DNA from 3 places in the Streptomyces sp. NPDC005820 genome. Region 1 is predicted to be linked to each of the others. Evidence: riboswitches for the same ligand, from Rfam matches in the RefSeq annotation. Region 1 holds a riboswitch; each other region holds the start of a gene.
What was found. Region 1 has a riboswitch for S-adenosylmethionine ahead of ABZ464_RS01220 (aminotransferase class V-fold PLP-dependent enzyme). Riboswitches for the same ligand answer to the same signal wherever they lie in the genome.
Positions count from the first base shown of each region.

Region 1 (10,174 bases):
TGCCCGTCTACTACGCCACCCGGCTCACCTGGAGCGGCGAGTACGTCCACGCCGCCCCCTGGTCCGTGGGCTCCCAGGGCTACGCGAACGTCAGCCACGGCTGCACCGGCATGAGCACCGCCAACGCCGAGTGGTTCTTCGAGCACGTCCGCCCCGGCGACGTCGTCAAGGTCGTCAACAGCTACGGCAACACGATGGAACCCTTCGGCAACGGCTTCGGCGACTGGAACGTCGACTGGCCGAAGTGGAAAACCGGCAGCGCCCTGATCACAGGCAAGCACAGGACCCAGCCGGACACGTCAACTTTGAGGCCTACGGCGGTGTAGCCCACCAGGGCGCGGGGAACTGCGCGACAAGCCACAACGGGCGCCGCACCCGCCCCACAACGCCCCCAGGCACCCCCCTAGGCGCTCTGAAGCCTCTTCTCCCGCAACAGCGAAGCCAGCGCGGCCGCGAACTCCACCGGCTCCACAGGCAGCGTCACAGCCGCGTCGGCCCGGCTCCACGTGGCCAGCCACGCATCCTGCGGCCGGGCGATCAGCAACAGCACCGGCGGGCACTGGAACACCTCGTCCTTGATCTGCCGGCACAGCCCCATCCCGCCCATGGGCACGGCCTCGCCGTCCAGCACGCACACATCGATCCCGCCCTTGTCCAGCTCCCGAAGCACCGCGTCCGGAGTGGCGCACTCCACGAACTCGACCACCGGTACATCGGGAGCCGGTCGCCGGCCGGTGGCCAACCGCACCTGCTCGCGGGTGTTGGAGTCGTCGCTGTAGACCAGCACCGTCGCGGTCGCCTGCATGCTTCCTCCGTGACTTCAGCGTCGTACGGACAGAACCGATGCGGCGGATGCTACTCCCTTGAACACCTCGTCAACAGCGCTTGGAACACCACTTCGATGGGCCATCCGGGCCCTACACGGCCTGCGAACACTCCGAACGGCACCCCCCGGAGTGAGGGCGGGATAAGCGACCGACATAATGTCGGTCGTGGCGACAGCAACGACAGTAGAAACCGGGCACGCGCACCCGTCGGTCAATCGGCCGAACCTCACCAGCGTCGGAACCATCATCTGGCTGAGTTCCGAGCTGATGTTCTTCGCGGCCCTCTTCGCGATGTACTTCACCCTGCGTTCGGTGACGGGTACCGAGCACTGGAAGGAAATGGCCGAGGCCCTGAACTTCCCGTTCTCGGCCACGAACACCACGATCCTGGTGCTCTCCTCCCTCACCTGCCAGCTCGGCGTCTTCGCCGCCGAGCGCGGTGACGTGAAGAAGCTCCGGGGCTGGTTCATCATCACCTTCATCATGGGTGCGATCTTCGTCGGCGGTCAGATCTACGAGTACACCGAGCTGGTGAAGAAGGACGGGCTCTCGCTCTCCTCCGACCCGTACGGCTCGGTCTTCTACCTGACCACCGGCTTCCACGGACTGCACGTGACGGGCGGCCTCATCGCCTTCCTGCTGGTCCTGGGACGTACCTACGCGGCCAAGAGGTTCACCCACGAGCAGGCGACCGCCGCGATCGTCGTGTCCTACTACTGGCACTTCGTCGATGTCGTCTGGATCGGCCTCTTCGCCACGATCTACATGATCAAGTAGCCGGGCCCGTTCCCGCCATCGCAAGCATCGACGCAGAAGATCCTGACACCGGGGTAATCCGTGAAAAAGCTCTCCGTACGACGACGCCATCCGCTGGCGGCGCTCGTCGTCCTACTCCTCGCGCTGGCGTGCACGGGGGGGCTGTACGCCGCGTTCGCGCCCGCGAGCAAGGCGCAGGCAGATGAAACCGCCCAGTCCCTGGCCATCGACGAGGGCAAGAAGCTCTTCGCCACAGGCTGCGCCAGCTGCCACGGCACCAAGGGTCAGGGCAGCTCCGACGGCCCGAGCCTGGTCGGCGTGGGCGCCGCAGCCGTCGACTTCCAGGTCGGCACCGGGCGTATGCCGGCCGCGACCTCCCAGGGCGCCCAGGTGCCGCGGAAGAAGGTCATCTACACCCAGGCGCAGATCGACCAGCTGGCCGCATACATCGCCTCGCTCGGCGCCGGCCCGAACGTCCCCACCGAGGCCGAGTACGGCACGGAGGGCGCCGACATCGGCAAGGGCGGCGAGCTGTTCCGCACCAACTGCGCGCAGTGCCACACCGCCAGCGCCAAGGGCGGTGCCCTGACCCACGGCAAGTTCGCCCCGACGCTCGAGGGTGTCGCCCCGAAGCACATCTACGAGGCCATGCAGACCGGGCCGCAGAACATGCCGTCCTTCCCGGACACCACGCTCACCGAGCAGAACAAGAAGGACATCATCGCGTACCTGGACGCGATCGACAGCGACGAGACGGTGAACCCGGGCGGTCTGGAGCTGGGCGGTATCGGCCCGGTCAGCGAGGGTCTCTTCGCGTGGATCTTCGGCCTCGGTGCGCTGATCGCGGTCGCCGTCTGGGTCGCCGCTCGGACCGCAAAGGCCAAGAAGTCATGAGTAGCCAAGACATTCCAGAAGAGAACCTGCCCGCTGAGCAGGACCACGGCCACGGTGCGGTAGCCGTCGCGGACGAGAAGAACCCGTTCGCCGACCCGGGACTGCCGCCCCACGAGCACCGCATCCAGGACATCGACGAGCGGGCCGCCAAGCGGTCCGAGCGTGCGGTCGCCCTGCTGTTCACGGTGTCGATGCTCGCCACCGTCGGCTTCATCGTCTCCTACGTGGCGATCCCGATCGACAAGTCGATCTTCGTCTTCCCGATCGGGCACGTCAGCGCGCTGAACTTCGCGCTGGGTCTGACCCTGGGCACGGCGCTGTTCACCATCGGCGCCGGCGCGGTCCACTGGGCCCGCACCCTGATGTCCGACGTCGAGGTCGCCGACGACCGTCACCCGATCGCGGCCGAGCCCGAGGTCCGGGCGAAGGTCCACGCGGACTTCAAGCAGGGCGCCAAGGAATCGGTGATCGGCCGTCGCAAGCTGATCCGCAACACGATGTTCGGCGCGCTGGCCCTGGTGCCGCTCTCCGGCGTCATGCTGCTGCGCGACCTCGGCCCGCTGCCCGAGGACAAGCTGCGCCACACCCTGTGGGCCAAGGGCAAGCTCCTCGTCAACATGAACACCAACGAGCCGCTGCGTCCCTCGGACGTGGCCGTCGGTTCGCTCACCTTCGCCAAGCCCGAGGGCCTGGAGGAGCACGACGAGGACTTCCAGAACGAGATCGCCAAGGCGGCCCTGATGATCGTCCGGCTCCAGCCGGCGGACATCAAGGACAAGCAGGAACTCGAGTGGTCCCACCAGGGCATCGTGGCCTACTCGAAGATCTGCACCCACGTCGGCTGCCCGATCTCGCTGTACGAGCAGCAGACGCACCACGTGCTGTGCCCCTGCCACCAGTCCACCTTCGACCTCTCCGACGGCGCCAAGGTCATCTTCGGCCCGGCCGGTCACGCCCTGCCGCAGCTGCGCATCGGTGTGAACGACGAGGGCTACCTCGAGGCGCTCGGCGACTTCGAAGAGCCCGTCGGTCCTGCCTTCTGGGAGCGCGGATGAGCACCAACGAGAACACGCAGTCCCGCGAACGCGGGAAGGCGCCGGCCGGCGAGCGGATCGCCGACTGGGCCGACGGCCGGCTGGGGATCTACTCCCTCGCCAAGGCCAACATGCGCAAGATCTTCCCCGACCACTGGTCGTTCATGCTGGGCGAGATCTGCCTGTACAGCTTCATCATCATCATCCTCACGGGTGTGTACCTGACGCTGTTCTTCCACCCGTCGATGAACGAGGTGGAGTACCACGGCAGCTACGTCCCGCTGCAGGGACAGCTGATGTCCGAGGCGTTCAACTCGACCATGCACATCTCCTTCGATGTGCGCGGTGGTCTGCTCATCCGGCAGATCCACCACTGGGCGGCGCTGATCTTCCTCGCCGGCATGTTCGTGCACATGATGCGTGTGTTCTTCACCGGCGCGTTCCGCAAGCCGCGTGAGATCAACTGGCTGTTCGGCTTCCTGCTGTTCGTCCTGGGCATGTTCACCGGTTTCACCGGTTACTCGCTCCCGGACGACCTGCTCTCCGGCACCGGTGTCCGCTTCACCCAGGGCGCCATCCTGGCGACGCCGATCGTCGGCACGTACATCTCGATGTTCCTCTTCGGCGGCGAGTTCCCGGGCCACGACTTCGTGGCGCGGTTCTACTCGATCCACATCCTGCTGCTGCCGGGCATCATGCTCGGCCTGGTGGTGGGCCACCTGATCCTGGTCTTCTACCACAAGCACACGCAGTTCGCGGGCCCCGGCAAGAGCAACAAGAACGTCGTCGGCATGCCGCTGCTGCCCGTGTACATGGCGAAGGCGGGCGGCTTCTTCTTCCTGGTCTTCGGCACGATCGCGGCCATCGCGGCGCTCGCCCAGATCAACCCGGTGTGGATCTTCGGCCCCTACCGTCCGGACCAGGTGTCCACCGGCGCCCAGCCCGACTGGTACATGGGCTTCGCCGAGGGTCTGATCCGCTTCATGCCGGGCTGGGAGGTCAACATCTGGGGCCACACGCTGGTCCTGGGCGTGTTCATCCCGCTGACGCTGTTCGGTGTCGTCCTCGTGGCGATGGCGCTGTACCCGTTCATCGAGTCGTGGATCACCGGCGACAAGCGCGAGCACCACATCCTGGACCGTCCGCGCAACGCCCCCACGCGCACCGCGCTGGGCGTCGCCTGGGTCACGATGTACATGATCACGCTGGTCGGCGGTGGCAACGACCTGTGGGCCACCCACTTCCACCTGTCGATCAACTCGATCACCTGGTTCGTCCGGATCTTCTTCTTCGTCGGACCGGTCATCGCGTACATCCTCACCAAGCGCATCTGCCTCGGCCTGCAGCGCCGGGACAGGGACAAGGTGCTGCACGGTCGCGAGACCGGCACCATCAAGCGCCTGCCGCACGGTGAGTTCATCGAGGTCCACGAGCCGCTCAGCCAGGAGCAGCTCCACACCATCACGGCGCACGAGCAGTACGAGCCGGCCGCGATCGGCCCGGCGGTCGACGAGAACGGCGTCGAGCGCAAGATCAAGCGGTCCGAGAAGCTGCGCGCCAAGATCAGCGGCGCGTACTTCGGCGAGGACCAGCAGATCCCGAAGCCGACCGTCGAGGAGTACAAGGAGATCACGAGCGGCCACGGCCACCACTGATCCACTGTCGCCACAGAAGGGCCCCGTCCGGTGTTCGGACGGGGCCCTTCGCCGTGTCCTGAGCTGGATAAGGTGGCCTCACGTGGTTCTACGACACCCAGGAGCGGCTATGAGCGCTGTGACCCCCGCTGGAGGCGACACCGCGGCGGGCCGTTCCTGGCCCGACGTGCTGAACGCCCTGCTGTACGGCCGTGACCAGAGCGCCGACGCCACCGCCTGGGCGATGGACCGGATCATGCGCGGGGAGGCGACGGACGCGCAGATCGCCGGGTTCGTGGTGGCGCTGCGGGCCAAGGGCGAGACCGTCGAGGAGATCAACGGGCTCGTCCGGACCATGTACGCGCACGCCAACACGATCGAGGTGCCGGGCCGGACCGTCGACATCGTCGGCACCGGCGGCGACGGCGCCAAGACCGTCAACATCTCCACCATGTCGGCGATCGTCGTCGCCGGCGCGGGTGCCACCGTCGTCAAGCACGGCAACCGGGCCGCGTCCTCCGCCTCCGGCGCCTCGGACGTGCTGGAGAAGCTCGGCGTCAATCTGGAGCTGACCCCGGCGCGGGTGGCGGAGGTGGCCCGGGAGGCCGGGATCACCTTCTGCTTCGCGATCAAGTTCCATCCGGCGCTGCGTCACGCGGGCGCCGCGCGCGGCCAGTTGGGCATCCGCACGGTGTTCAACATCCTCGGCCCGCTGACCAACCCGGCCCGGGTGCGCGCCCAGGCGGTCGGGGTCGCGGACCCGCGCATGGCGCCGGTCGTCGCGGGTGTCTTCGCCGAGCGCGGCCACTCCTCCCTGGTGTTCCGGGGCGACGACGGCCTCGACGAGCTGACCACCACGGCCACCTCCCGGGTGTGGGTGGTGCGCGACGGCAAGGTCACCGAGGAGGTCTTCGACCCGCGGGACGTCGGCATCGAGCTGGTGCCGGTGGAGGCCTTGCGGGGCGGCGACCCGTCGTACAACGCGGAGGTCGCCCGCCGCCTGCTGGACGGCGAGCAGGGCCCCGTGCGGGACGCGGTCCTGCTGAACTCGGCGGCCGCCCTGGTCGCCCTGGACCCGGGCCCGGGCACCCTCGCGGAGCAGATCCGCGCGGGCATGGACCGCGCGGCCGAGTCCATCGACTCGGGCGCGGCCAAGCAGGCCCTGGACCGCTGGGTCGCGGCCACGCACGTCTAGCCACGCCATGGGTCGGCGGTCCCGTCATTCGGACACGAGTTGCGGGACCGCGATCACTTCCCGTACGTTCCTGTACCAGGTCATGAGTGACAGTCATGAGGCCCCGGCCGACTGTCCGGCAACCCTCCGTCCGTGGCGGGGTGCCCCGGGTGAAGACCAGGCCGTGGGCAGCGAGGTCCACGGCAAGCGCGGACCCCTCGCGGAACACCAGGGGTCCTGGTCGTCGAGGGAGCCTTCTGTGAGCAAGCGAATGCGATAGGGCGCCGAGCCCCGCCTCCGCATACCCCTTTCACCTCTTCCCGTGCCGTCGACGCATCGTCCGGCGCGGTGCTGTGACTTTTTTGGGGGCTTGCCCCCAAACCCCCGCGCCTGCCTCTCACAGGAGTTCGCCATGTCTGTCTCCACCGCTGCCGCCGCCCGTACCGTTTGCAACCTTTCGCAGGAGCTGCCCGTTCTGGGCCGGGATGTCACCGTCCCGCTCGTCACCGGCGGCGAGGTCACCTACGCGGCGCTCGACTACGCCGCCAGCGCCCCCGCCCTCCAGCGCGTCTGGGACGACGTGGCGGCCTACGCCCCGTACTACGGCAGCGTCCACCGCGGCGCCGGCTACCTCTCCCAGCTCTCCACGGACCTCTTCGAGAACGCCCGCCGCACGGTCGCCGAGTTCCTGGACTGCCGCGCCGACGACCAGCTGGTCTTCACCCGCTCCACCACCGACTCCCTCAACCTGCTGGCCGCCGCCCTCCCCGCCGACTGCCAGGTCTTCGTCTTCGAGACCGAGCACCACGCGAGTCTGCTGCCCTGGCGGGAGGCCCGGGTCACCTACCTCGACGCCCCGCGCACCCCGCGGCAGGCCGTGGAGACCCTGGAGCGCGCTCTCGCCGCCCGCGACCCCCACGGCCCGGCCCTGGTCTGTGTCACCGGCGCCTCGAACGTCACCGGCGAGCTGTGGCCCGTACGGGAGCTCGCGGCCGCCGCCCACGCGCACGGCGCCCGGATCGTCCTGGACGCCGCCCAGCTCGCCCCGCACCACCCGGTGTCCGTCCGCGACCTGGACGTCGACTGGATCGCCTTCTCCGGCCACAAGCTGTACGCCCCCTTCGGCTCCGGCGTTCTGGCCGGCCGCGCCGACTGGCTCCGGGCCGCCGACCCCTACCTCGCGGGCGGCGGCGCCAGCCGCAAGGTCACCCGGCGCGAGGACGGGGGAGTGGATGTGGAGTGGCACGAGACCGCGGCCCGCCACGAGGCCGGGTCCCCGAACGTCATCGGCGCCTACTCCATCGCCTCGGCCTGCAAGGCCCTCACCGAGGCCGGTTTCGACACCTTGGTCGCCCGTGAGCAGCACCTGATCACCCGGGTCCGCACGGGCCTCGCCGAGGTCCCGCAGGTCAGGATCCTGTCCCTGTTCGGCGACGACGCCCCGCGGGTCGGCGTGATCTCCTTCGTGGTCGAGGGCTGGAACAGCTCCCACTTCGCCGCGGCCCTCTCCGCCGAGTACGGCATCGGGGTCCGCGACGGCCTCTTCTGCGCCCACCCCCTGGTCCGCACCCTGCTGGGCGCCGCCCCCGAGACCCAGGGCGAGTGCGGCGCGCCCGAGGCGGCCCCGGGCGAGAAGTCCCTCAACGCCATCCGGGTGAGCTTCGGCGCGGGCACCCCCGACGAGCACGTGGACCGTTTCGTCGCGGCCGTCCGCGAACTGGTGACCGAGGGCCCGAAGTGGACGTACCGCACGGAGGACGGCCGCTGCGTCCCGGCGGTCTAGAAGGTTTCGCCCCCGGAGGCGGTGATGCGGCCGGTCAGGAGTCCAGGCCGATCGCGAACGCCGCCTCCAGGTCGTGCTGGGAGTACGTACGGAACGCCACGTGGGTGTCCGTGGCCTCGACGCCGGGAATCTTGCTGATGCTGCCCGGGATGACCTCCGCGAGGTCCTCGTGCTGCTGCACCCGGACCATGGCGATCAGGTCGTACGTCCCGGTCACGGAGAACACCTCGCTCACGGAATCCAGCGCGGCGATCCGCTCCGCGATCTCGGGGATCCGGTCCACGCTGGTCTTGATGAGGACGATCGCGGTGATCACGGCTGGTTCTCTCCCTCGGGGGCCGGAGCTGGGGCGGCCCTCACTCTAGTCGTACGGCCGAAACGCGCCCACGCGTAGCAGAACCCCAGCCCGAAGCCCACCAGGTGCGCCAGATACGCCACCCCGGGCCCCCGGGGCGCCTGTCCCACCGCGACCCACTGCAGCGCCGCCCAGAACGGCAGCACCACCCAGGCCGGGAACCGCAGCGGCAGGAAGAACAGGAACGGCAGCAGGCTGGTCACCCGGGCCCGGGGGAACAGGTACAGGAACGCGCCGAGCACCGCCGAGATCGCCCCGGAGGCCCCCACCAGCGACTGCGGCGACCCGGAGTGCGCGGCCGCGTACCCGAGCAGGGCGAGGCAGCCGCAGCACAGGTAGAAGAAGGTGAACTCGGCACGGCCCATCCGCTCCTCGGTCATCGCCCCGAAGACGTAGAGGAAGAGCATGTTGCCCAGCAGGTGCACCCAGCTGCCGTGGACGAAGAGGGCCGTGGCGGGGGTCAGGACGGCGCGCGCGGAGCCCGCGAAGAGTTCCGCCGGGACCACGCCCCAGCGGCGGAAATAGGCCCGCTGGGCGGCCATCAGCCCGTCGCCGGTGCCGTACGCCGGATCGAGCCCCGAGGCCGGGCCGATCGCGAAGACCAGACAGCACACGGCGATCAGCCCGTACGTCACCGGCGCCGAGGGGTCGCGCAGAGCCTTGCGGACGGTCCCGCTCCAGTTGCCGATCATGAGCACAGAGCATGACGTACCAGGACAGAAGCGCCCGGTGCGCCTCGCCGCCGTGAACGGATGGGCGGCGAGTACCCGCCAGGCCGTAGGGTTACGAGCCATGCACAGCGGGGAGCCTCCGGCGCGACCCGACCGGAAGACCGACACTAGAAGGACAAGTCACGATGACGGTTCCCCTGCCGACCGCGACCACGCGGTGGCGCTGCACCCTCTGCGGCAACCTCACCAGGTTCGACGTGACGCGCTCGTCGAAGGTCGTCGAGTATGTGCACCTCGACCTCGCCGGAGAGCCGAAGGTGGAGGAGCGCGAGGTGGTCAGTGAGACCATCGAGTCGGTGCGGTGCCGCTGGTGCAACGCCGTGGATCAGGTGGAACTCGTGGATCGGCCGGGCGCCGGCTCCTGAGCGGAGCGGCCCCCGTACAGGTATTGGGGTGTGACGGATGGTGGAGAGCGCAGGCGGGGGGCCGGGCGACGGCGCCGCCGAGATGCTCGACCGTCCGCTGCCCGACGGCGTGCGCCGCCGGGTCGTGCAGATCGTCTCCGACGGCTTCGGCGGCCTGACCGTCGCGGAACTTCCCGCGCAGTTGCGGCAGTACGCCCGCTTCGCACCGAATCGCCGGGCGAAGTTCGCGGGCAACGCGATGGCGGCCGCGCTGGAGACGGATGCCCTGTTCCGGCAGCGCATCGCCGAGAAGTTCAGAGACGCCCAGCCGGAGCTGTCCGGCGCTCTGGACTCCGGCTCGCCGACCCCGGCCGCGGACCCGCTCGACGTGGCGGCCGCGGCCTATGTGCTGCGGCCCGCGGGCTGGGTGAAGCTGGTGACGGCGGCCGGCGAGGAGGCCCAGCGGGCGGACGCCGAGCGCGCCGACGAGGAGAGCCGGGCCGAACTGGATCGGCTGCGCGAGGAGCTGGCGCAGGCGCGCGAGCAGACCCGCGCGGACACCGAACGGCTGCGCACCGAGCTGGACGCGGCGAAGAAGGAAGCGGAATCGCTTCAGCGCAAGCTGCGTTCGGCCCTCAGTGA
Region 1 is NZ_JBEXXE010000001.1:264,451-274,624, reverse strand. Features, by position in the region: gene ABZ464_RS01255 (Ig-like domain-containing protein) at 1-326, shown strand, start outside; gene ABZ464_RS01250 (hypothetical protein) at 404-805, opposite strand; gene ABZ464_RS01245 (heme-copper oxidase subunit III) at 984-1,604, shown strand; gene ABZ464_RS01240 (c-type cytochrome) at 1,665-2,477, shown strand; gene ABZ464_RS01235 (Rieske 2Fe-2S domain-containing protein) at 2,474-3,532, shown strand; gene ABZ464_RS01230 (cytochrome bc complex cytochrome b subunit) at 3,529-5,166, shown strand; gene trpD (anthranilate phosphoribosyltransferase) at 5,276-6,340, shown strand; SAM riboswitch class IV at 6,419-6,535, shown strand; gene ABZ464_RS01220 (aminotransferase class V-fold PLP-dependent enzyme) at 6,732-8,102, shown strand; gene ABZ464_RS01215 (Lrp/AsnC ligand binding domain-containing protein) at 8,137-8,418, opposite strand; gene ABZ464_RS01210 (rhomboid family intramembrane serine protease) at 8,415-9,149, opposite strand; gene ABZ464_RS01205 (hypothetical protein) at 9,314-9,553, shown strand; gene ABZ464_RS01200 (NYN domain-containing protein) at 9,591-10,174, shown strand, end outside.

Region 2 (10,174 bases), on a different contig from region 1:
GTCTGCTCGTACGTCGCGTCCGTGTGCCCCACGGCCGCGATCACCCCGTGTTCGACGAGGAGGCGTACGGAGTCCAGCCCGCCCGGGAGTTCGGTGGCGAGGGTGACCATACGCGCGGCGCCGCGTGCCGCGTCCAGCAACTTGCGTACGTCCGCCGGGTCCGGGTCGCGCAGCAGCGCCTCGGAGTGGGCGCCCTTGCGGCAGGGCGAGATGAACGGGCCCTCGAAGTGGATGCCGGCCAGGTCGCCCTGTTCGGTCAGCTCGCTCAGCAGGCCGGCCTGGCGGACCAGGACGTCCATGTCGTCGGTGACGGTGGAGGCGACGAGGGTCGTGGTGCCGTGGGCGCGGTGGGCGTGGATCGCCTTCTGTACGTCCTCCACCGGGCCGGAGAAGGAGGCTCCGCCTCCGCCGTGGTTGTGGAGGTCGACGAAGCCGGGGACCAGCCAGTGGCCGGTCGCGTCGATGACGTGGGCGTTCGCCGGGGTGGCGGCGGTGAGGTACCGGCCCTCGACGGCTACCTGGCCGCCCTTGACCGTCCCGGTGGGCATGACCACGTTGGCGCCGGTGAGGAGCAGGGGGGTGCCGGTCGTCGCGGGGTGCGGGTGCGTGGTGGCTCGTCGCGCAGTTCCCCGCGCCCCTGGGGGGGTTGCCATCAGGTCGATACCTCCGTGGCGTCAGTGGTGTGGAGGAGATCCCAGGCCAGCAGGCCTGCGCCGCGGCAGCCCGCGGTGTCGCCGAGGGCCGCCGGGACGATCTCCGGGAGTTTCTGGAAGGTGACCCGGGTGCGGACGGCGTCCCGGAGGGGGGTGAACAGGGTTTCGCCCGCCTCCGCGAGGCCGCCGCCGATGATGAGGGTGCGCGGGTCCAGCAGGGTGAGGGCGGTGACCAGGCCGTCGGCGAGGGCGTCCACCGCCCGGTGCCAGACCCGGACGGCGTTCGGGTCGCCGGACGCGACCGCCTTGGCGCAGTCCGCCGCGTCCGCGTCGGGGTCCCCGCAGGCCGCCGCCCAGGCCTCGGACACCGCCGCCGCCGAGGCGAACCGCTCCAGACAGCCGCGCTGCCCGCACGGGCACGGGGTGCCGCCGGGCCGTACGACGACATGGCCGATCTCGCCCGCGAAGCCGTGCGCCCCCGCCTCCACCCGGCCGTCGACGCCGATCGCGCCCGCGATGCCGGTGCCCAGCGCCACGAACAGGAAGCGGTCCGCGCCCCGGCCCGCGCCGACCCGGCCCTCGGCGAGCCCGCCGGTGCGGACGTCGTGGCCGAGGGCGACGGGGGCGCCGAGGCGTTCGGCGAGGAGCGTGCGCAGGGGGACGTCCCGCCAGCCCAGGTTGGCCGCGTAGACGGCGATGCCGTCCGCCTCGTCGACGATGCCGGGCACCGCGACCCCGGCGGCGGCCGCTGGCTCGCCGAGCCGCTCGACGCCGTGCGCGCGCAGGTCGGCGGCGAAGCCGAGGATGGCGTCGACCACCGCGTCGGGGCCGTGCTCACGGCCGGTCGGCCGGCGGTCCTGGTGCAGGAGGGCGCCGTCGGCGCCGACCAGGGCCGCCTTCATCCCGGTGCCGCCCACGTCGAGGGCGATGACATGTCTCACGGGAACAGTGTGGCCCGAGGACCGGTAAGAGGTCTAGTCCACTTATCCGTCTTGGGGGTACCGTGCCGCCTCATGAGACCCAAAAGAGGTCTAGTCCACCCGTATGGTGTAGACCTTGTTCCGGATATCGGACCCATTGGTATGAACAATCGAATCGGGATTGAGGGACAGCACGTGCACCGGCGGGCAGGAAAGTCAGTGATGGCGATCGTGGTGGCGGCGGTGCTGTCCGGCTGCGGACTGACCACCGGCTCCGAGCACACCACCCTCAGACTCGTCGCCGCCGACTACGGCGACAGCGCCGCCAACAGCTCCACGAAATACTGGAGCGCGCTGGTCGAGGCGTACGAGAAGAAGCACCCGGACGTCACCGTCGACGTCACCGTCTCCTCCTGGAACGACGTCGACGCCAAGGTCAAGGCCATGGTCGACGCCGGACACCCGCCCGACATGGCGCAGATCGGCTCGTACGCCGACTACGCGGCCGCCGACCAGCTCTACAAGGCGGACGACCTGCTCTCCGTCACCGTCCAGGCAGACTTCGTGCAGCAGCTCGCCGCCGCCGGCAAGGTGCGGGGCGTGCAGTACGGCATGCCGTTCGCCTCCTCCACCCGGCTGCTCTTCTACAACAAGACCCTCTTCACCGAGGCCGGGATCACCCCGCCCACCACCTGGGCCGAACTCGCCGAGGACGCCGCGAAACTGAAGGCCGAAGGCGTGAAGTACCCCTACGCGCTGCCCCTCGGGCCCGAGGAGGCGCAGGCCGAGACCCTGCAGTGGCTGCTCAGCGGTGGCGGCGCCTACGCCCGGACCGCCGGCGGCTACAGCATCGACTCCACCGAGAACGTCGAGACCTTCGACTGGCTGAAGAACAAGCTGGTCGGCAAGGGGCTCACCGGGCCGGTCGCACCGGGCTCGCTCAACCGCGCGGACGCGTTCGCGGCGTTCGCCGACGGGCAGGTCGGCATGCTCAACGGCCACCCCTCCCTGATGAAGATGGCGCAGAAGAGCGGCGTGAAGTTCGGCATGGTGCCGATGCCCGGCGTCGACGGCCCCTCCAAGGTCGCCATGGGCGTCGCCGACTGGATGACCGCCTTCAGGAAGAACGGGCACGCCGAACAGATCGGCCGGTTCCTCGACTTCGTCTACAGCGAGCGGAACGTGCTCGGCTTCTCCCGCGAGTACGACCTGCTGCCCGTCACCAACTCCGCCTCCCAGATCATGAGCACGGCCGCGCAGGACGCCGAGCTGCGGCCCTTCCTGGAGGAACTCCCGCTCGCCGAGGTCTACCCGGTCGGGCGCACCTCCTGGGCGCGGGTCAGCGCGGCCGTCAAGAAGGGCATCGGAAAGGCCGTGGCCCGCTCCGGCGACCCGGCGACCGTCCTGTCCGACCTCCAGTCGACGGCGATGACGGCGGAGAACGCCGCCGGGGAGTGAGCCGGGTGTCGGCGGCCGGGGTTACGGTGCGGGGTATGCAGGAACAACTGGAGCCGAGGGAACGGGCCATCCTCGCCCTGGAACGCCGCACCTTCCCCGGCCCCGGCGCCAAGGAACGAGCCGTCCGCGAGGAACTCGACCTCTCCCCGGTCCACTACTACCAGCTCCTGAACGCCCTCCTGGACGACCCGAGGGCACTGGCCCACGACCCGGTGACGGTGAACAGGCTGAGAAGGGTGCGCGAGGGTCGTAGAGCCGACCGTTGAATCCGACCGCGGCTCCGTCGTGGCCGGTCGCGCAGTTCCCCGCGCCCCTTCGCGACCCACCCCCGCCCCACAACGGCACCCCCGCAGCTATCGTCACCGTATGGGCACTCACGCACCCACCACCGCAGCCGGCCGTACTGCTCTGGACGCCATCATCAACCGCCCCTCCACCACCCTCGTCGCCCTCGACTTCGACGGCACCCTCGCCCCCATCGTCGAGAACCCCGAGGACGCCCGCGCCCACCCCGACGCGCTCCCCGCCCTCACCGCCCTCGCCCCCAAGATCGCCGCGCTCGCCGTCATCACCGGCCGCCCCGCCGAGGTCGCGGTACGCAACGGCGGCTTCGCGGGCGCCACGGGACTGGACGGCCTCACCGTCCTCGGCCACTACGGCGCCGAACGCTGGGAGGCCCGCACCGGGCGGATCACCGCCCCCGCACCCCACCCCGGCGTCGCGGCCGTCCGCGCCGAACTGCCCGCCGTCCTGGAGAACGCCGGAGGATGGCAGGGCGTCTGGGTGGAGGAGAAGGGCGGCCGGGCCGTCGCCGTGCACACCCGCCGCGCCATCGACCCCCTCGCCGCCTTCGAAGCCCTCCGCGAGCCCCTCGCCGGCCTCGCCGCCCGCCACGGCCTGATCGTCGAACCCGGCCGGTACGTCCTGGAGCTGCGCCCGCCCGGCATGGACAAGGGCGTCGCCCTCCTCGACCAGGTCCGCGCCACCGGCGCCGAGTCCGTCCTCTACGCCGGCGACGACCTCGGCGACCTCCCCGCCTTCGCCGCCGTCGAGAAACTCCGCCAGGACGGCGTCCCCGGCCTCCTCGTCTGCAGCGGCTCCACCGAGGTCACCGACCTGGCGACCCGCGCCGACCTGGTCGTCGACGGCCCGGCAGGGGTCGTACGGCTGCTGCGGGACCTGGCCGGTCAGCTCGGCTGAAGGTCCCGCAGGGCCGTCAGCTGGTCCAGGAACCACTGGGCCGGGGGCAGCGCGGTCCCGGCCGCCGCGAGCCGTTTGGCGCGCTCGGCGCGCTCCTCCGGCTTCATGGTCAGGGCCTCGTGCAGCGCGCGGGCCGTCTCCAGGATGTCGTACGGATTCACGACGATCGCGTCCTCGCCCAGCTCCCAGTACGCCCCGGCCTCCCGCGACAGCACCAGCGCGCAGCCCTCGTCGGAGACCACCGGGACCTCCTTGGCGACCAGGTTCATCCCGTCCCGGATGGGGTTGACCAGGGCCACGTCCGCGAGGCGGTAGGCGGCCAGGGAGCGGGCGAAGTCGTCCTCGAGGTTCAGCAGGACCGGGGTCCAGCCGGGCGTGCCGTACCGCTCGTTGATCTCCGCCGACAGCCGTGCCACCTCCGCCGTGTAGTCGCGGTAGACGGCGAGATCCTGGCGGGACGGGTAGGCGAAGGCGATGTGGACGACCCGCTCGTGCCACTCGGGGTGGTCGTCGAGCAGCTGCCGGTAGGCCAGCAGCCCGCGCACGATGTTCTTCGACAGCTCGGTGCGGTCGACCCGGACGATCGTCCGCCGCCCCTCGCCGCCGATCTCCTCGCGCAGGGCGGCGATCCGCTCCTCCACGTCCGGCCGGTGCGAGCGCTCGCGCAGGAACTCGGCGTCGGCGCCGAGGGAGTGCACGGCGATCCAGGTCCGGTGGCCGGGCCCCTTCCAGCCGGGGACCGACTGGAACGACTCGGGGACCCCCGCCTGGCCCATCCGGGGCGCCAGCTCGAGGTCCGTCGCCTGCACGCACGCGGAGAACGCCGCCGCCCACCGATGGGTGAGGAACCCCAGCCGGTCTGCCCCGAGCATGCCCCGGACCAGCTGCTCACGGATGTCCTGCGGCAGCAGCCCGAAGTAGTCCACCGGTGCCCACGGCGTGTGCGAGAAGTGCCCGATGCGCAGGTCGGGGCGCAGGCCGCGGAGCATGCCGGGGACCAGGCAGAGGTGGTAGTCCTGGACGAGCACCGCCGCGCCCTGCCCCGCCTCCTGCGCCAGCGCCTCCGCGAAGGCGCGGTTGTACATCTCGTACGACGCCCACTGGCGCCGGAACTCCGCGTCGAAGGCCGGTTCCAGCGGGGTCTGGTAGAGGAGGTGGTGGATGAACCAGAGCACCGAGTTCGCGATGCCGTTGTAGGCGTCCGCGTGCACGTCGGCCGGGATGGGCAGCATCCGCACGCCCTCCTCGCCGACCCCGCGCCGGACCGCCTCCCGGTCGCCGTCGGACAGCGCCGAGCACACCCACAGGGCGCCCGCCTCGGGGCCGATGGCCGACAGGCCGGAGACCAGCCCGCCACCCCCGCGTTTCGAGTGCAGCGAGCCGTCCTCGCCCACCGTGTAGGAGACCGGGCCGCGATTGGACGCGACCAGCACCTGAGCACCCCGAGCAGCAGTGTCGTGCGTGGAAGCCATACGCCTCAACCTAGCCCGGTCGGGAAACGCTCAAACGTACGGTCGCGCTCCGTGGGCGGGTCGTATCCAGCCGTATTCACCTGTATACGACCTGCCCACGGTGTTACACGGCCCCGCTAGGCGACCTTGCGGGACTGGTACTCCGCGATCTCCGCCATCGGCGGCCGCTCCTCCGTGTCCACCGAGTACGTACGCGGCTCGAAGCCGTCGGCGCCCCGCTCGAACTGGGTGAGGGAGGGGCGGACGAGGTGACCGCGGGCCAGGCGGAGCTGGGCGGTGCGGTAGATCGCCGCCGCCATCCGGCCGAGGGCCTGACCGTCCTGGTGACGGTGCTTGCGCACCCCCAGGTCGACCTGCGCGAGCGCGTCGAGGCCCACCAGGTGCAGCGCGTCGATCAGCATCCCCAGCTCGACGCCGTACCCCACCGGGAACGGCAGTTGTTCGAGCAGCGAGCGGCGGGCCGCGTACTCGCCGCCGAGCGGCTGCACGAAACCGGCCAGCTGCGGCCAGTGCATGTTCAGCAGGGGGCGCGCCATCAGCTCGGTGACCCGGCCGCCCTGCCCGGCGGCGCCGCCCAGGGGACGGTCGTACATCCCCTTCACGAGGTCGACCGCGGGGTCGGTGAGCAGGGGGCCGACGATGCCGGAGACGAAGTCCGAGGAGAACTCCCGCAGGTCGGCGTCGATGAAGCAGACGATGTCGCCGGTCGTGACGAGCAGGGAGCGCCACAGGACCTCGCCCTTGCCGGGCACGGCCGGGAGGCGGGGCAGGATCGCGTCGCGGTGGACGACGCGGGCGCCGGCCGCCGCGGCGACCTCGGCCGTGCGGTCGGTCGAGCCCGAGTCGACGACCACGAGCTCGTCGACGAGCGGTACCTGCTGCATGAGGTCATGGCGGATGACCGCGACGATGTCGCCGACGGTCTCCTCCTCGTTGAGCGCGGGCAGGACGACACTGACCGTCTGTCCCGAGGACCGTTTGGCGGACATGATCCGGTGCAGCGGGCGATCGCTCGCGGTCCAGGAGCGGGTAGTCAGCCAGCGCTCGACTTCTTCCAGCACGTGGGCGGCTCCTTCACCTGTGATCCATCTCGCGGTTCGGACGACTATCTCAACTGTCCAGGTTGTCGGTTACAGTCTTGAACAACGCGGATGACCATCGCATGTCCTCGGTGGCCCGCCGTTCACAACTTCATACCGCTCATCCAGAGGGGCAGAGGGATACGGCCCGATGAAGCCCCGGCAACCCTCCAGCCGGTCTCGTTCACGCGAGGCTCCCGGCTAGGGAAGGTGCCAAATCCGTCTCACGGCGAGATGCGTCGTGAGGAAGATGAGGAGAAAGGGCCTCGCCTCACATGGCTGCGCAGACTGTTGCAACCGAATCCACCGTAGACCTGGGTCCCGCCACGGCACTGAGCTGCCGCGAATGCGGGCACCGCGTACCCCTCGGCCCGGTCTTCGCCTGCGAGGAATGTTTCGGCCCGCTCGAGATCGCATACGACTTCTCCTCCTATGCCCCGGAGGAGCTCCGCAAGCGCATCGAGGCGGGACCCGCGAACATCTGGCGTTACGCGCCGCTGCTGCCCGTCCCCGCGGACGTGGCCGACAAGCCCAACATCAACCCCGGCTGGACCAAGCTCGTCAAGGCCGACAACCTGGCGCGCGAGCTGGGCGTCGAGGCCGGCAAGCTGTTCGTCAAGGACGACTCCGGCAACCCGACCCACTCCTTCAAGGACCGGGTCGTCGCCCAGGCCGTCGAGGCCGCGCGGGCCTTCGGCTACACGACCCTGAGCTGCTCCTCCACCGGCAACCTCGCCGGTGCCGTCGGCGCCGCCGCCGCCCGGGCCGGCTTCCGCTCCTGCGTGTTCATCCCGCACGACCTGGAGCAGGGCAAGGTCGTCATGGCCGCGATCTACGGCGGTGAGCTCGTCGGCATCGAGGGCAACTACGACGACGTCAACCGCTTCTGCTCCGAGCTCATCGGCGACCCGGCGGGCGAGGGCTGGGGCTTCGTCAACGTCAACCTGCGGCCGTACTACGCCGAGGGCTCCAAGACGCTGGCGTACGAGATCGCCGAGCAGCTCGGCTGGGAGCTTCCCGACCAGCTGGTCGTGCCGATCGCCTCCGGCTCCCAGCTCACGAAGATCGACAAGGGTCTGCAGGAGCTGATCAAGCTCGGGCTCGTCGAGGACAAGCCGTACAAGATCTTCGGCGCGCAGGCGGAGGGCTGCTCGCCGGTGTCGGTGGCCTTCAAGGCCGGGCACGACGTGGTCCGCCCGCAGAAGCCGAACACCATCGCCAAGTCGCTGGCGATCGGCAACCCGGCGGACGGTCCGTACGTCCTCGACATCGCGCGCCGCACGGGCGGTGCGGTGGAGGACGTGACCGACGAGCAGGTCGTCGAGGCGATCAGGATCCTCGCCCGGACCGAGGGGATCTTCGCGGAGACCGCCGGCGGGGTGACCGTCGGCGTCACGAAGAAGCTGATCGAGAACGGTCTGCTGGACCCCACGAAGACGACCGTCGTGCTGAACACCGGTGATGGTCTGAAGACGCTGGACGCGGTGGCCGGGACCGGGCTCACCGCGACGATCCGCCCCAGCCTCGAGTCCTTCCACGAGGCTGGGCTCGCGTAGTTCCCCCGCGCCCTTGAAAGCATGCACCTGACCGGAGGTCACATCGTGAGCGTCAACGTCCGCATCCCCACCATCCTGCGCACCTACACCGGCGGTGCCGCCGAGGTCGCCGCCGAAGGCGCCACCCTCGGCGAGGTCATCGCCGACCTGGAGAAGAACCACACCGGGATCGCCGCGCGCGTCCTGGACGACCAGGGCAAGCTGCGCCGGTTCGTGAACGTGTACGTCAACGACGACGACGTCCGGTTCGAGCAGGGCCTGGAGACGGCGACCCCGGACGGGGCGGGCGTGTCGATCATCCCGGCCGTCGCCGGCGGCTGACCTTCGGTCAGTACCCACCGGTAGTAACCGTCGGTAACAGTGATTACCGATTGTTCATCGAATTGCCCCCTCCGTGAGAGAAGCGGAGGGGGCAATTCAGTGTGGTTGAGCGCGGTACAGTTGGGGAACCGGGTCGCGAAACCTGATCCGGAATCTTTGATTTCTGCCTGACGCCCGACAAGAAGTAGCCAAAGTGCGCACCTCTTGCGTGGCATTTGTGGCTTTTGCGGGGCCCGACTTGCCCTGAATTCTGGCGAATTCTCGCCACATTCCGGATCGCGTGCGTCCAGAATTCTCGTCCAAGTGACCTGTTGCAGAGGGCAGTTGGACAGATACATTCGGCCGCGGTCGACGCGTTCCGGCGCACGCCCCCAACCAACTGGGGGGTGAGGTCTGACCCGGATCCGCGAAGTGTGGATCTGTGCAAGGGCCAGTAATAGGGGAGTTAGGCATGGCTCAGGGCACCGTCAAGTGGTTCAACGCGGAGAAGGGGTACGGCTTCATCGCGGTCGACGGTGGTGCGGATGTTTTCGTCCACTACAGCGCGATCCAGATGGACGGGTACCGCACCCTGGAAGAGGGCCAGCGGGTCGATTTCGAGATCTCGCAGGGTCAGAAGGGGCCGCAGGCGGACATGGTCCGGCTGGCGGCCGGCTGAAGCACGCGCCGACTGAAGCGTCGTTCTTCTGTTTCATCTTCGAAGGGCTCGTACCTCCTGGGGTACGGGCCCTTCGGCATGCCCCGCGCAGACGGCCCGGCAGACGCCCCGGCAGACGCCTCGGCGGACCCCAGTCCGCGGGAGGCGCTTGCACTCGACCATGCCGAGTGCTAATCATTGGCGTTAGCACTCTGAAGGTGAGAGTGACAAAGAAGGACCGGGTCGGTGAGGCCCGCAGGCCAGGTGGGGCAAGGAACCACGCGGCATGCGAGCCGTCCGTCGCGGGCGCGGGCGCGGTCCGAAGGAATCACCCCCAGTCCTGGAGGGACCACTTCACATGGCCAAGATCATCGCGTTCGACGAGGAGGCGCGGCGCGGCCTCGAGCGCGGCATGAACCAGCTCGCGGACGCCGTCAAGGTGACGCTCGGCCCCAAGGGTCGCAACGTCGTCCTCGAGAAGAAGTGGGGCGCCCCCACGATCACCAACGATGGTGTGTCCATCGCCAAGGAGATCGAGCTCGAGGACCCGTACGAGAAGATCGGCGCCGAGCTGGTCAAGGAAGTCGCGAAGAAGACGGACGACGTAGCCGGTGACGGCACGACGACCGCGACCGTCCTGGCCCAGGCCCTGGTGCGCGAGGGTCTGCGCAACGTGGCCGCCGGCGCCAACCCGATGGCTCTGAAGCGCGGCATCGAGAAGGCCGTCGAGGCCGTCTCCGGTGCGCTGCTCGAGCAGGCGAAGGATGTCGAGACCAAGGAGCAGATCGCTTCCACGGCCTCCATCTCCGCCGCCGACACCCAGATCGGCGAGCTCATCGCCGAGGCCATGGACAAGGTCGGCAAGGAAGGCGTCATCA
Region 2 is NZ_JBEXXE010000007.1:137,164-147,337, forward strand. Features, by position in the region: gene nagA (N-acetylglucosamine-6-phosphate deacetylase) at 1-548, opposite strand, end outside; gene ABZ464_RS10885 (ROK family protein) at 653-1,594, opposite strand; gene ABZ464_RS10890 (extracellular solute-binding protein) at 1,796-3,031, shown strand; gene ABZ464_RS10895 (DUF3263 domain-containing protein) at 3,067-3,297, shown strand; gene otsB (trehalose-phosphatase) at 3,398-4,231, shown strand; gene ABZ464_RS10905 (trehalose-6-phosphate synthase) at 4,219-5,703, opposite strand; gene ABZ464_RS10910 (glucosyl-3-phosphoglycerate synthase) at 5,820-6,764, opposite strand; SAM riboswitch class I at 6,901-7,039, shown strand; gene thrC (threonine synthase) at 7,058-8,338, shown strand; gene ABZ464_RS10920 (MoaD/ThiS family protein) at 8,384-8,659, shown strand; gene ABZ464_RS10925 (cold-shock protein) at 9,111-9,317, shown strand; gene groL (chaperonin GroEL) at 9,655-10,174, shown strand, end outside.
Region 2: another riboswitch for S-adenosylmethionine. It lies ahead of thrC (threonine synthase); the one in region 1 lies ahead of ABZ464_RS01220 (aminotransferase class V-fold PLP-dependent enzyme).

Region 3 (10,174 bases), on a different contig from region 1:
GCGCGGTCAACCACCAGGCGTTGGCGAGGTAGTTGCGGCCGTCGGAGATCAACGTGCCCCACTCCGGGGCCGGCGGGGGAGCGCCGTAGCCGAGGAAGCTCAGGGCGGAGACGGCCAGGATGGAAGAGCCGAAGTCGAGGGTGGCCAGGACGATCACCGGGCCCGCGGCATTGGGCAGCACATGCCGGCCCAGCACCGAGTACCAGCGGGCCCCGCTCGCGCGCGAGGCCTCCACGAACACCGCCTGCCGCACCCGCAGCACCTCGGCGCGCGCCACCCGCGCGAAGGAGGCGACGCTGGCGATGCCGACCGCGACCGCCACCTTCACCGTGCCGTAGCCCAGCGCGGTGACCAGGGCCAGGGACATGAAAAGCGCGGGGATGGACAGCAGCACGTCGACGAAGCGCATCAGCACGTCGTCCACCCAGCGGCCCACGAACCCGGCGACCACCCCCAGCAGCCCGCCGACCACGAACGCGACCAGCACCGCGATCAGCGTTGCCTTCAGGGACAGTTGGGCGCCGTGGACCACACGGGAGAAGACATCGCGGCCCAACTCGTCGGTGCCGAACCAGTGACTACCGCTCGGAGCGCGGAAGTTCTGCGACGGGACGCCCTTCAGCGGGTCCTGCGAGGTGAAAAGGCCGGGCCAGAACGAGGCCAGCACCACCAGCACGAGGACGACCACCGACAGCAGCAGACCCGGGCGGCGCACCACGAAGCGCAGCAGACGCCGTACGTCCACGCGGTGTCCCGGCTCCGGCCCTGACCGCGCCTCGACCGGGCGGGCCAGTCCCAGTGCGGCCTCGGCCGGGTCGTCGACAAGGCTTTGGCTCATGCGAGGGCCGCCCTTCTGCCCGAGGCTACGACGATCCGCGGGTCCAGGAGTGGATAGACCAGGTCGATGACCAGGTTCGTCGTCACGAAGATCAGCGCCCCGAACACCACCACCCCCTGGACCAGCGGGATGTCCTGGGCCGTGACCGCAGCCGCGGTCACCCGGCCGAGACCGTCGCGGGAGAACACCGTCTCGACGACCACCGAACCGGCGATCAGCTGCCCCACCAGCAGGCCGACGACCGTCAGCGCAGGCAGGGACGCGTTGCGCAGCGCGTGCCGCAGATGGATTCGCCACCGCCCGGCGCCCTTGGCCCGCGCGGTCTCCACATACGCCTGGTCCAGCGCGGTGAGCAGGCTCTTGGCGAGCACCTGGGCGATCTGCGCGCCCGTCGGCACCGCCAGAGTCAGCGCCGGCAGCACCAGCCCTTTGAATCCGTCGTTGCCGAACGCGGGGAACCAGTGCAGCCGGAAGGAGAATGCCTCGACGAGCAGCAGCCCCACCCAGAACGTCGGGACGGACACCCCCAGCGGCGGCAGGGACAGCAGCAGCTGCCGCAGCCAGCGCTGGGCGGTGTATGTCGCCAGCACCGCCAGGCCGCCGCCGAGGAGCACCGCGAGCAACAGGGCCGCGCCGGTCAGCTGCAGCGTCTGCGGCAGCGCGTCGGCCAGCGTCGAGGTCACCGGCCGACCGGTGGAGACCGCGTCGCCGAAGTCCCCGCGCACCGCCCGGCCGAGGTACTCGGCGTACTGCACCAGCACCGGTTTGTCGAAGCCGTACTCGTGCCGCAGGGCCGCGATCTGCTTCGGGTCGACCTGCCCCGAGTCCATACCGGCGCCGGCCATCGCCGTGACCGGGTCGCCCGGCAGATAGTCCAGCACCAGGAACGAGACCGTGTAGGCCGCCCACAGCACCCCGACCGCCTGGGCCAGCCGTTTGATCACATAGCGGCGCATGCGCTAGCCGATCCAGGTGTCGTGCAGTTGGATCCGGCTGGAGGCGTCGAAGTTCAGGTCGTGCACCTTCTTCGCCACGCCCAGCTGGGTCTGGAGCTCCACCACCGGCACGTAGTGGGCGTTCTGCACGATCAACTGCTGTGCCCGGGTGACCAGTTGACTGCGCTGGGCGGCGTCGACGGTCGCGGCCTGCTCGGACAGCGCGGTGTCGAGGGAACTGACGGGCAGGCGGTAGAAGTTGGCCAGCTTGGTGGAGAAGGAGCTGCGCAGGATGTCGGGGTCGGCGCGGGTCACGTTGCCCCACACCGCGTCGTAGTCACCCGACTGGAGGGTTGGGGCGAACTGTGTGATCTGGAGCTGCTTGAGGGTCACGTCGACACCGACGGCCTTGAGCTGCTGCTGGATCAGCTCCAGGGCGGGCTGGTTGGTGGCCGCGTTGGGGAGCCACTTGATGGTCAGGCTGAGCTTCTTGCCGTCCTTGGCGCGGATGCCGTCGCTTCCGGTCTTCCAGCCGGCCCCGTCCAGCAGGGACTTGGCCTTGGCGGCGTCGAAGGTCAGGCCGGAGGTGAGGTCGGTGTAGTCGGGTGTGGTGTGCGCGAGGACGCTGGTGGCCGGCTGCGTGCCGGTCGGGAAGACGGTGTCGGCGATCTGCTGCCGGTCAATGGCGTACAGGATCGCCTGGCGCACCTTGGCGCCCTTGAGTAGCGGCCGTGAGTTGTTGAGGCCGAGACCGAACACGACGCCGGGGTTGGCCCGTCGCTGGAGGGTGACTTGGCCGCCCTTGAGGGCCGCCTCGTTGGCCTTGCCGACGCTGGAGACGGCGTCGACCTGGCCAGACTGCAGGCTGCCGGCCCGCACACCCGCCTCCGGCACGACCTTGAACACCAGCTTGTCCAGGTACGCCTCGCCCTCCTTGCTCCACCGCGAGGAACCCCACGCGTATCCCGCACGCTTGGCCAGGGTGATCGACTGGTTCTGCACGTACTGCTTCAGCACGAAGGGCCCGGACCCGATCACCCCGTCACTGCACTTCTGCTGCGGGGTCTTCTTCACGCTCGCCGACGACTCGATCCCCAGCGAGTGGGTCGAAGTGGCCTGCAGAAACTGGGCGTTGGGCTGGCTGAAGGTCACCTTGACGGTGAGCGGGTCGACCACCGTGGTGCTCTTGACGCCGCTCAGATAGCCCTCGGCGAGCGTCCCCAGGGCGCCGAGCTTCGGCACCGCGTCGAAGTTGTCCTTGACCACCTGCGCGGTCAGTTTCGAGCCGTCGCTGAAGGTGACGCCCGAGCGTAGATGGAAGGTGAACGCCGTGGCATCGGAGCTGATGTCCCAGCTCTTCGCCAGCCACGGCACTATCTTGCCGGTCCTCGGGTCCTGGTCCGTCAGGGAGTCCACGAGCTGGCGCACCGAGTAGATGGTCTCGTTGCTGGCGACCTGCTGCGGATCCACGCAGCCGGCGTCCGAACCCACCGCGAAGGTCAGGGTGCCGCCGGACTTGGGCTGCCCGGTTCCGCTGCCCGTGTCGCCGCCGCCCGATCCGCAGGCGGTCAGCAGGGCGCTGGTGGTTACAAGGGCGGTCAGCGCCGCCCACCGAGAGGTTCTGACATGGGGAAGTGCGATCACGGAGGGCTTCTCCTACTCGTGTCACCAGGCACGGCGCTGGTACGGGACATGGCCGTGCGTGGGCGTGCGGCCCCGATCGGCGTGATGCCGACGTCGGGGGAGCGCTGTGCAGACAGGGATCAGGGAAAGGAGGGAGTCAGGGGCAGACGGAAGCGGCGAGGACTGCTTCGGGACTGCGACCAGCGGCGAAAAGGGCCGTCAGACCTGACAGAGACAGCTGGTCGAACGCTTGAGGTCGATGTGGCGCCGACGCGAGAGCCGGGAGAACACGGTGGCGCCGGCGTAGCGGGCGCTGAGGTCACCACCGTGCCGCATATCGGTCCTCCACCTGATCCGGCCCCGGTCACGGGGCCACGCGCTTGCGGAGATCGTCGGTGATCCCGCCGGGCTTTCACCTGGAGCACCCCACCGCGCGGGAGGGTTGCCGGTCAGCGAGCCAGGGCTTGACGCTGACACTCAATGCCGTTCGTGATCGTACGGAGCGGTCTTGTCGTACGTCAATGGCGCAAAAGGACGCCTCGTCAGGGGAGTCCGGGGCCAGCGTGCGTCCCGCTCAGGAGCCGCCGCGCTCGCGGGGGATCTTCTGACCGGCCTCGATCGCCACCGGCAGCCGGTTCTCGGCCGGAGGCAGCGGGCAGGTTGCCAGGTCCGTGTAGGCGCACGGTAGGTTCGCGGCGCGGTTGAAGTCCAGGACGACTGTACCGTCGGCGGCGGGTGGTTCGAGGGCCAGGGCCCGGTTGGCGGCGTAGGTGGTGACCCCGGAGGTCGCGTCGGTGAACAGCACCATCAGCCGGCCCGCACCGTGGCCGGGGAACGCGGTAAGCGACAGCGGGCGCCCGTCGAGCTCGAACTCGACCCTCCCCGGAGCGTCGTACACATGCTCAAGGCCCTCGACCGCGGCGCCCACGGTGGTCGGCCGCGGTGTATCGAAGGGGATGTACCGGCCAGTTACCGCCCAGCGCGGGTCGGGGGCGTAGGCGGGCGTGCCGGTGAAAGCCGTGCGCAGCGGCGCGTCCGGGTGCCGGGGGCGCACGATGTCCTGGCCGCCGCGCTTGGCGACCTCGATGACGGCGTCTCCCCAGACGGCGTCGACGCCGCCGCGCTCGGGAAGCACGCCGAAGCGGTGCTCGCCGCGCACCGGCGTCCCGTCGACGACCAGCTCCTCGCCCTCGTCGAGGTCTACGACGACGCCTTCGGGGCCGGTGTGCCACGAGCCGGGCGCGTCCGGGAAGCGCTGGGGCCGGTCGTCGAGCCAGTGCAGGCCGGTGATCGCCAGGAACCCGTGCGGGGCGGCGAGCCGGGCCTCCTGGGTGCGGTACCACTCCCGCCAGGTCTCGGTGAAGGCGTGGAGGTCTGTGGTGGTGGCCTCGGTGGTCATGGGGAATCTCCTTTGTGCGGGGAATGCCTTCGGGGACGGGGATGCAGGGGGGTGTCGAGTCGACGGGTGTACTCAGCCGGCCAGTTCGCCGAGGAGTCGCCAGGTCCGTCGACGATCGGCTTCTCCCGCGATCTCGGTGGCCGAGAACACGACCTCGGTGGCGCCGGCATCGCGGTAACGGCGTACCTCGGCCTCGACCGCCTTCTCGTCGCCGATCACGGCCAGGTCGGCGGCCCGCCGGCCGCCGGAGAGTTCGATGACCCGCGCGTAGGACTGGATCTGTTCGTAGAAGGCAAGGCTCTCAGTGGCCTTCGCCCGCACCGCGTCGACGTCGTCGGTGACCACGCCGGGCACCAGGGCCACGATCCTGGGCGCGGGGCGGCCTGCGGCCTCGGCCGCGGCGGTCAGCGTGGGCACGATGTGGTCCGCCAGGGCGCGCGGTCCCGCCAGATAGGGCAGGATCCCGTCCGCGAGTTCACCGCTTGCCCGCAGAGCCTGCGGCCCCATCGCGGCAACCAGCAGGGGCACACCGCTCTCGGCGCCCGGTACCCGCGCCGGGATCGGTGTGGTGGCGGTGAGCAGCTCGCCGTGGAAGTCGGCCGTGCCGGTCTCGGTCAACTGCCGTAGCGCGGTGAGGAATTCGCGCAGCCGGGCGATGGGGCGTTCGAAAGGCAGGCCGAAGCCGGTCTCCGTCAGCAGTTTCGTGCCCAGCGCCAGACCGAGGTGATAACGGCCGTGGGTCGCGGCCTGGGCGGTCTGGGCCTGGCTGGAGACGAGCAGCGGGTGGCGGCCGAAGACGGGGATCGCGGAGGTGCCGACCTGCAGTCCGGGCACTTCGCGCCCGACGATCGCCGCGAGCTGGGGTGAGTCCGCGCCGAAGGTCTGCCCGAACCAGGCCGACGTAACACCGAACTCTGCGGCCTCCTGGGCCAGTTGGACAGTGGCGTCGACCTGGTTCGGCGCGTCGGACGCGTTGAGCGCTACTCCAACAGTCATGTCAGTTCAGAACGGGCGTCGGCCGGACCGGCATTCCGGTCCGTGTGTGACAGCTTCTTGTCAGTCATGTGTACTCAGTCATGAGTGGAAGGGGCGGCCCGGGGGTTCAGCCCGCCTGTCGTCGGTCCGGTGCGGACCGGTGGGTGAGGGGTGCGCGCAGGCCGAGGTTCTCGCGCAGGGTGGTGCCGGTGTACTCGGTGCGGTAGATCCCGCGTTCCTGCAGTTCCGGGACGAGCAGGTCGACGATGTCGTCGAGGCCGTCAGGGATGAGGTACGGCGTGACGTTGAAGCCGTCGACCGCGCCGTGCCGTACGAAGTGGGCGAACTTGTCGGCCAGACCGGACGGAGTGCCGACGTGCCCGCGCTGCGGGCCGAGCGCGATGACGGTCTCGCGCAGCGACCAGCCGTGCGCCTCCGCCTTCGCCCGCCATTCGGCCACGACGGTGCGCGGGTCTGCGATGCGTCGGGCACCGAAGGAGCCGTCGTTCTCGCTGACGACCGGGTCCTCCTTCGGAAGCGGCCCGTCCGCGTCGCGGTCGGACAGGTCGATGCCCCACAACAGCCCGGCGATCCCCAAGGCCGTGGCCGGGGTGACCTGTTGGAGCCGGATCCAGTGCTTCTTCTCCTGGGCCTCCTCCTCGGTGGCGCCGAGGATGATCTCGGTGCCGGGCAGGATCCGCAGATCGTCGTCGGGGCGCCCGACCGCCCGAAGCCGGTGCCGGATGTCGTCGGCGAAGGCCATCGCGTCGTCGAAGTCGTTGCCGTGCGCAGAGAAGATGACGTCGGCGTTGCGGGCGGCGAAGTCGCGTCCCTCGCCGGAGTCACCGGCCTGGAAAATCACCGGGTGCCCCTGGGCGCTGCGCGGCAGGGTCGGAGCGAGGTCGACGTCGAACTGCGGTCCCCTGTGACGCACTTGGTGTACGGCACCGGGTGCCGACCAAACGGGCGCGCGGACGGAGTGGGCGACTGCCCCGTCCTCCCAGCCGTCCCACAGGGCGCGGGCCACGGTGAGGAACTCCTCGGCACGCCGGTAGCGGTCGGCGTGGTCGAGGTAGCCGCCGCGGCGGAAGTTCGCGCCGGTCCAGGCGTTGTCCGTGGTCACCACGTTCCAGCCGGCGCGGCCCTCGGAGAGCAGGTCGAGGCCGGAGAGGCGGCGGGCGAGGTCGGCCGGCTCGTTGAAGGTGGAGTTGGAGGTGGAGACCAGGCCGATACGGCGGGTGACCGCGGCCAGCGCGGCGAGCTGGGTGATGGCGTCAGGCCGTCCGGCCACGTCGAGATCGTGGATCCTGCCGTCGACCTCGCGCAGCCGCAGCCCCTCGCCGAGGAAGAACGCGTCGAACAGGCCGCGCTCGGCGGTCTGGGCGACCTGGCGGAACGAGGCCGGGTCGATCTGGGAGCCGCTGTCGGGGGCGGACCAGATGGTCCAGTGGTTGACGCCCTGGAAGAACACCCCGAAGTGGAGCTGGGCGTGCGGCCGGGGCACGTCGAGGGGATCGGTGCGGGTCATCGGGCGTCCTCCTGGGCGGCCACGGCAGCGGCGGCGAAGCGATTGGCAGGGCGCTCCAGACCCAGGGTCGAGCGCAGGGACGTACCGGGCAGCGGACGGGCGACGAGACGCCGCTCGGACAGGGCCGGCAAGACGAGGCGGGAGAGGACGGGCAGGTCCTCGTCCAACACCAGCGGGTGCAGCCGTACGCCGTCGACGTGAGGGCTCAACTCGCCGAGAAGAGAGACCAGTTGGTCTGCAGAACCGATGTGCCGGAGCCTTGCCCGGTCCCTCCACGGCGCGTGCCGTTCCAGGTCGGCGACGCGCTCGGCCGCCGTGCCCTGTGGGGTGTCCAGCGCCACCTCGACCTCGGCGAACACGCGCGGGGTACCGGCCCCGGCGGCGGCCGTTGCGACCGACGCGGGGTCGCGGCCCTCGACGAGAGCGACGTCGAGCTGTGCGGCCGGAACCCGGTCGGGCGGGCCCAGGACGACGAGCTGTCCCTGCGGCGGGCGCGGCACGATCGCCGGGCCCTTGACGGCATACGTGTCACCGGTGAAGTCGATGTAGTGGAGCCGTTCGCGGTCGAGGTAGCGGCTGGTGGCCACGGACCGGATGACCGCGTCGTCCTCCCACGAGTCCCACAGGGCACGGACCACCTCCACCCCGTCCCTCGACTCCCGGGCCCGCGCGTCGGCGTCGGCGACCAGCGGGCGCCCCCACGCGCGGGCTGTCTCGGGACGCTCCTCCTCCGTGACCACCCACCCGGTGCGACCGGCGGAGACGTGGTCCAGGGAAGCCAACTGGCTGGAGACATGGAAGGGTTCGGCATACGTCACCGGGACGACGGGTGCGATCCCGATGGTGCTCGTGGACGCCGCGACGAAGGCCGCCCGCTCGACCGCGCCGATGCGGCCGACCGGATCCGGTGCGGCGCCGGGCGGCAGCACGCCGTCGTCCAGGGTGATCAGGGTGAACCCGGCGTTCTCGGCGATGGCGGCGACCCGGGCCACGCGGCGCGGGGTGAGCAGCTGATCGGGGGAGTGGGCGGCGCGGCGCCAGGCCGCGGGGTGGGCGCCGTCGCCGTCGAGCTCGACGGCGAGATGCAGGGCGGGGCCGGACAATGGGTTCCTTCCGGGAAACACGACGACTCGCGGCCACAGGGCCACGACGAGACAGCCGGCGGGACTGGCCGGCAGGGGTCAGGCGTGTACGGAAGGACAGACGGCGGAGGAGGTGCGGCAGTAGTCGACGTGCCGCCGGGTGATCAGCCGCGCACCAGTGCACGCACCTTGCGGTGCCGCGCCCAGTACGTGCATCAGAGCCTCCACCTGTCAGCGACTTTCCCTTTCAACGTATGTCGTCCGCCCCTGTGAATGTCAAGGTCGACCCAGGGCGCAGCGGCATCTCACCCGCTGGGACCCATGGTGGACGCATCTTTGCGGGTGTGCTTTGATCCGGCCATGGAGACCACTGGCACGGCACACACGGTGCTGCTCGACCCGTTCTGGGTGAGCCGCCGCGCCGACCAGTTCGACCAGGTCTGTTGCTGATCGCCGTTCGACGGCTCGCGATCTCGTTCTTCTCTTTCTGCCTGCTGCCTTCTTTCGCCCTCAACCAGCCATTCCTCGGGCGTAGTTGTGAAGCGCGCGCGTCGGTCCTGCCGTGAAGGAATCTCCCATGGCCCAGTCCACAGCCCTGCCTGTCATCGACATCTCCCGCTTCCGGGCCCCGGACGCGGACCGTGACGCTTTCCTCGCCGAACTCCGCTCCGCCGCCCACGAGGTGGGCTTCTTCTACGTCACCGGGCACGGTGTGTCGGCGGCACTGCGGGAGGAGGTGTTGAGCGCGGCCCGCCGCTTCTTCGCCGCGCCGGAGGAGCAGCGGCTGGAGATCGGGAACCTCAACTCACCCCAGTTCCGCGGCTATACGCGCACCGGCACCGAATACACGGCGGGCAGCGCCGACTGGCGTGAGCAGATCGACATCGGCCCGGAGCGGGCGGCGCTCGAGACCGGCCCGGACGATCCCGACTACCTGCGCCTGATCGGCCCCAACCAATGGCCCTCCGCACTACCGGAGTTGCGGGACATCGTGGACGAGGGCTACTTCGACCAGTGGTTCGACGACGAGGCTGCCGTCCATGTGAAGATCGTGCACTATCCGCCGCGCGCCGCCGAGGACGCAGACCAGGGCGTGGGTGCGCACAAGGACTACGGCTATCTCGCGCTGTTGCAGCAGGACGAGGTCGGCGGGCTCCAGGTGCAGCACCAGGACGGCACATGGATCGACGCGGTGCCCGTACCCGGTGCGTTCGTGTTCAACATCGGTGAGATGCCGGAGATCGCGACCCAGGGCTATCTGAAGGCCACTCAGCACCGGGTGGTCAGTCCGCGACCGGGTGTTCACCGTTACTCGATTCCCTTCTTCCTAGGCCCGCGTCTCGACGCGGTCGTCAAGCCACTCCAGCTCCCAGCGGAGTTGGCGGCGCTGAGCCCTGGCGTGACCGACGATCCGGACAACCCGCTGCTCGCGGCCTTCGGGGAGAACGCGGTCGTCGGCTGGCTCCGCTCGCGCCCGCGGGTCGCCGAGCGCTGGTGGTCCGACGTCCTGGTGGTGGGGGAGAGAGGCCGAGAACGGATGAGCAACTGGGCCTTCGAGACCCGGCAGGTGCATGCTGGCGCCATCCCCGACCCCACGACCGGCGCCCGGGCGGTGCCGATCCACCAGGCCACCAGCTACGTCTTCCGGGACACCGCGCACGCCGCGGCGGCCTTCGCGCTGGAGGACCTGACCACCCACGCCTACACCCGGCTGTCGAACCCCACCACCGCCGTGGCCGAGGAGCGCATCGCCGCGCTGGCGATCACATCGTCGCTTCATCGTCCCTGTACGGC
Region 3 is NZ_JBEXXE010000032.1:113,636-123,809, forward strand. Features, by position in the region: gene ABZ464_RS33910 (ABC transporter permease) at 1-838, opposite strand, end outside; gene ABZ464_RS33915 (ABC transporter permease) at 835-1,794, opposite strand; gene ABZ464_RS33920 (ABC transporter substrate-binding protein) at 1,798-3,417, opposite strand; gene ABZ464_RS33925 (putative leader peptide) at 3,616-3,732, opposite strand; SAM riboswitch class IV at 3,768-3,881, opposite strand; gene ABZ464_RS33930 (DUF1684 domain-containing protein) at 3,971-4,795, opposite strand; gene ABZ464_RS33935 (LLM class F420-dependent oxidoreductase) at 4,868-5,791, opposite strand; gene ABZ464_RS33940 (NtaA/DmoA family FMN-dependent monooxygenase) at 5,898-7,298, opposite strand; gene ABZ464_RS33945 (LLM class flavin-dependent oxidoreductase) at 7,295-8,401, opposite strand; partial or broken gene ABZ464_RS33950 (2-oxoglutarate and iron-dependent oxygenase domain-containing protein) at 8,958-9,890, shown strand; partial or broken gene ABZ464_RS33955 (PLP-dependent transferase) at 9,918-10,174, shown strand, end outside.
Region 3: another riboswitch for S-adenosylmethionine. It lies ahead of ABZ464_RS33925 (putative leader peptide); the one in region 1 lies ahead of ABZ464_RS01220 (aminotransferase class V-fold PLP-dependent enzyme).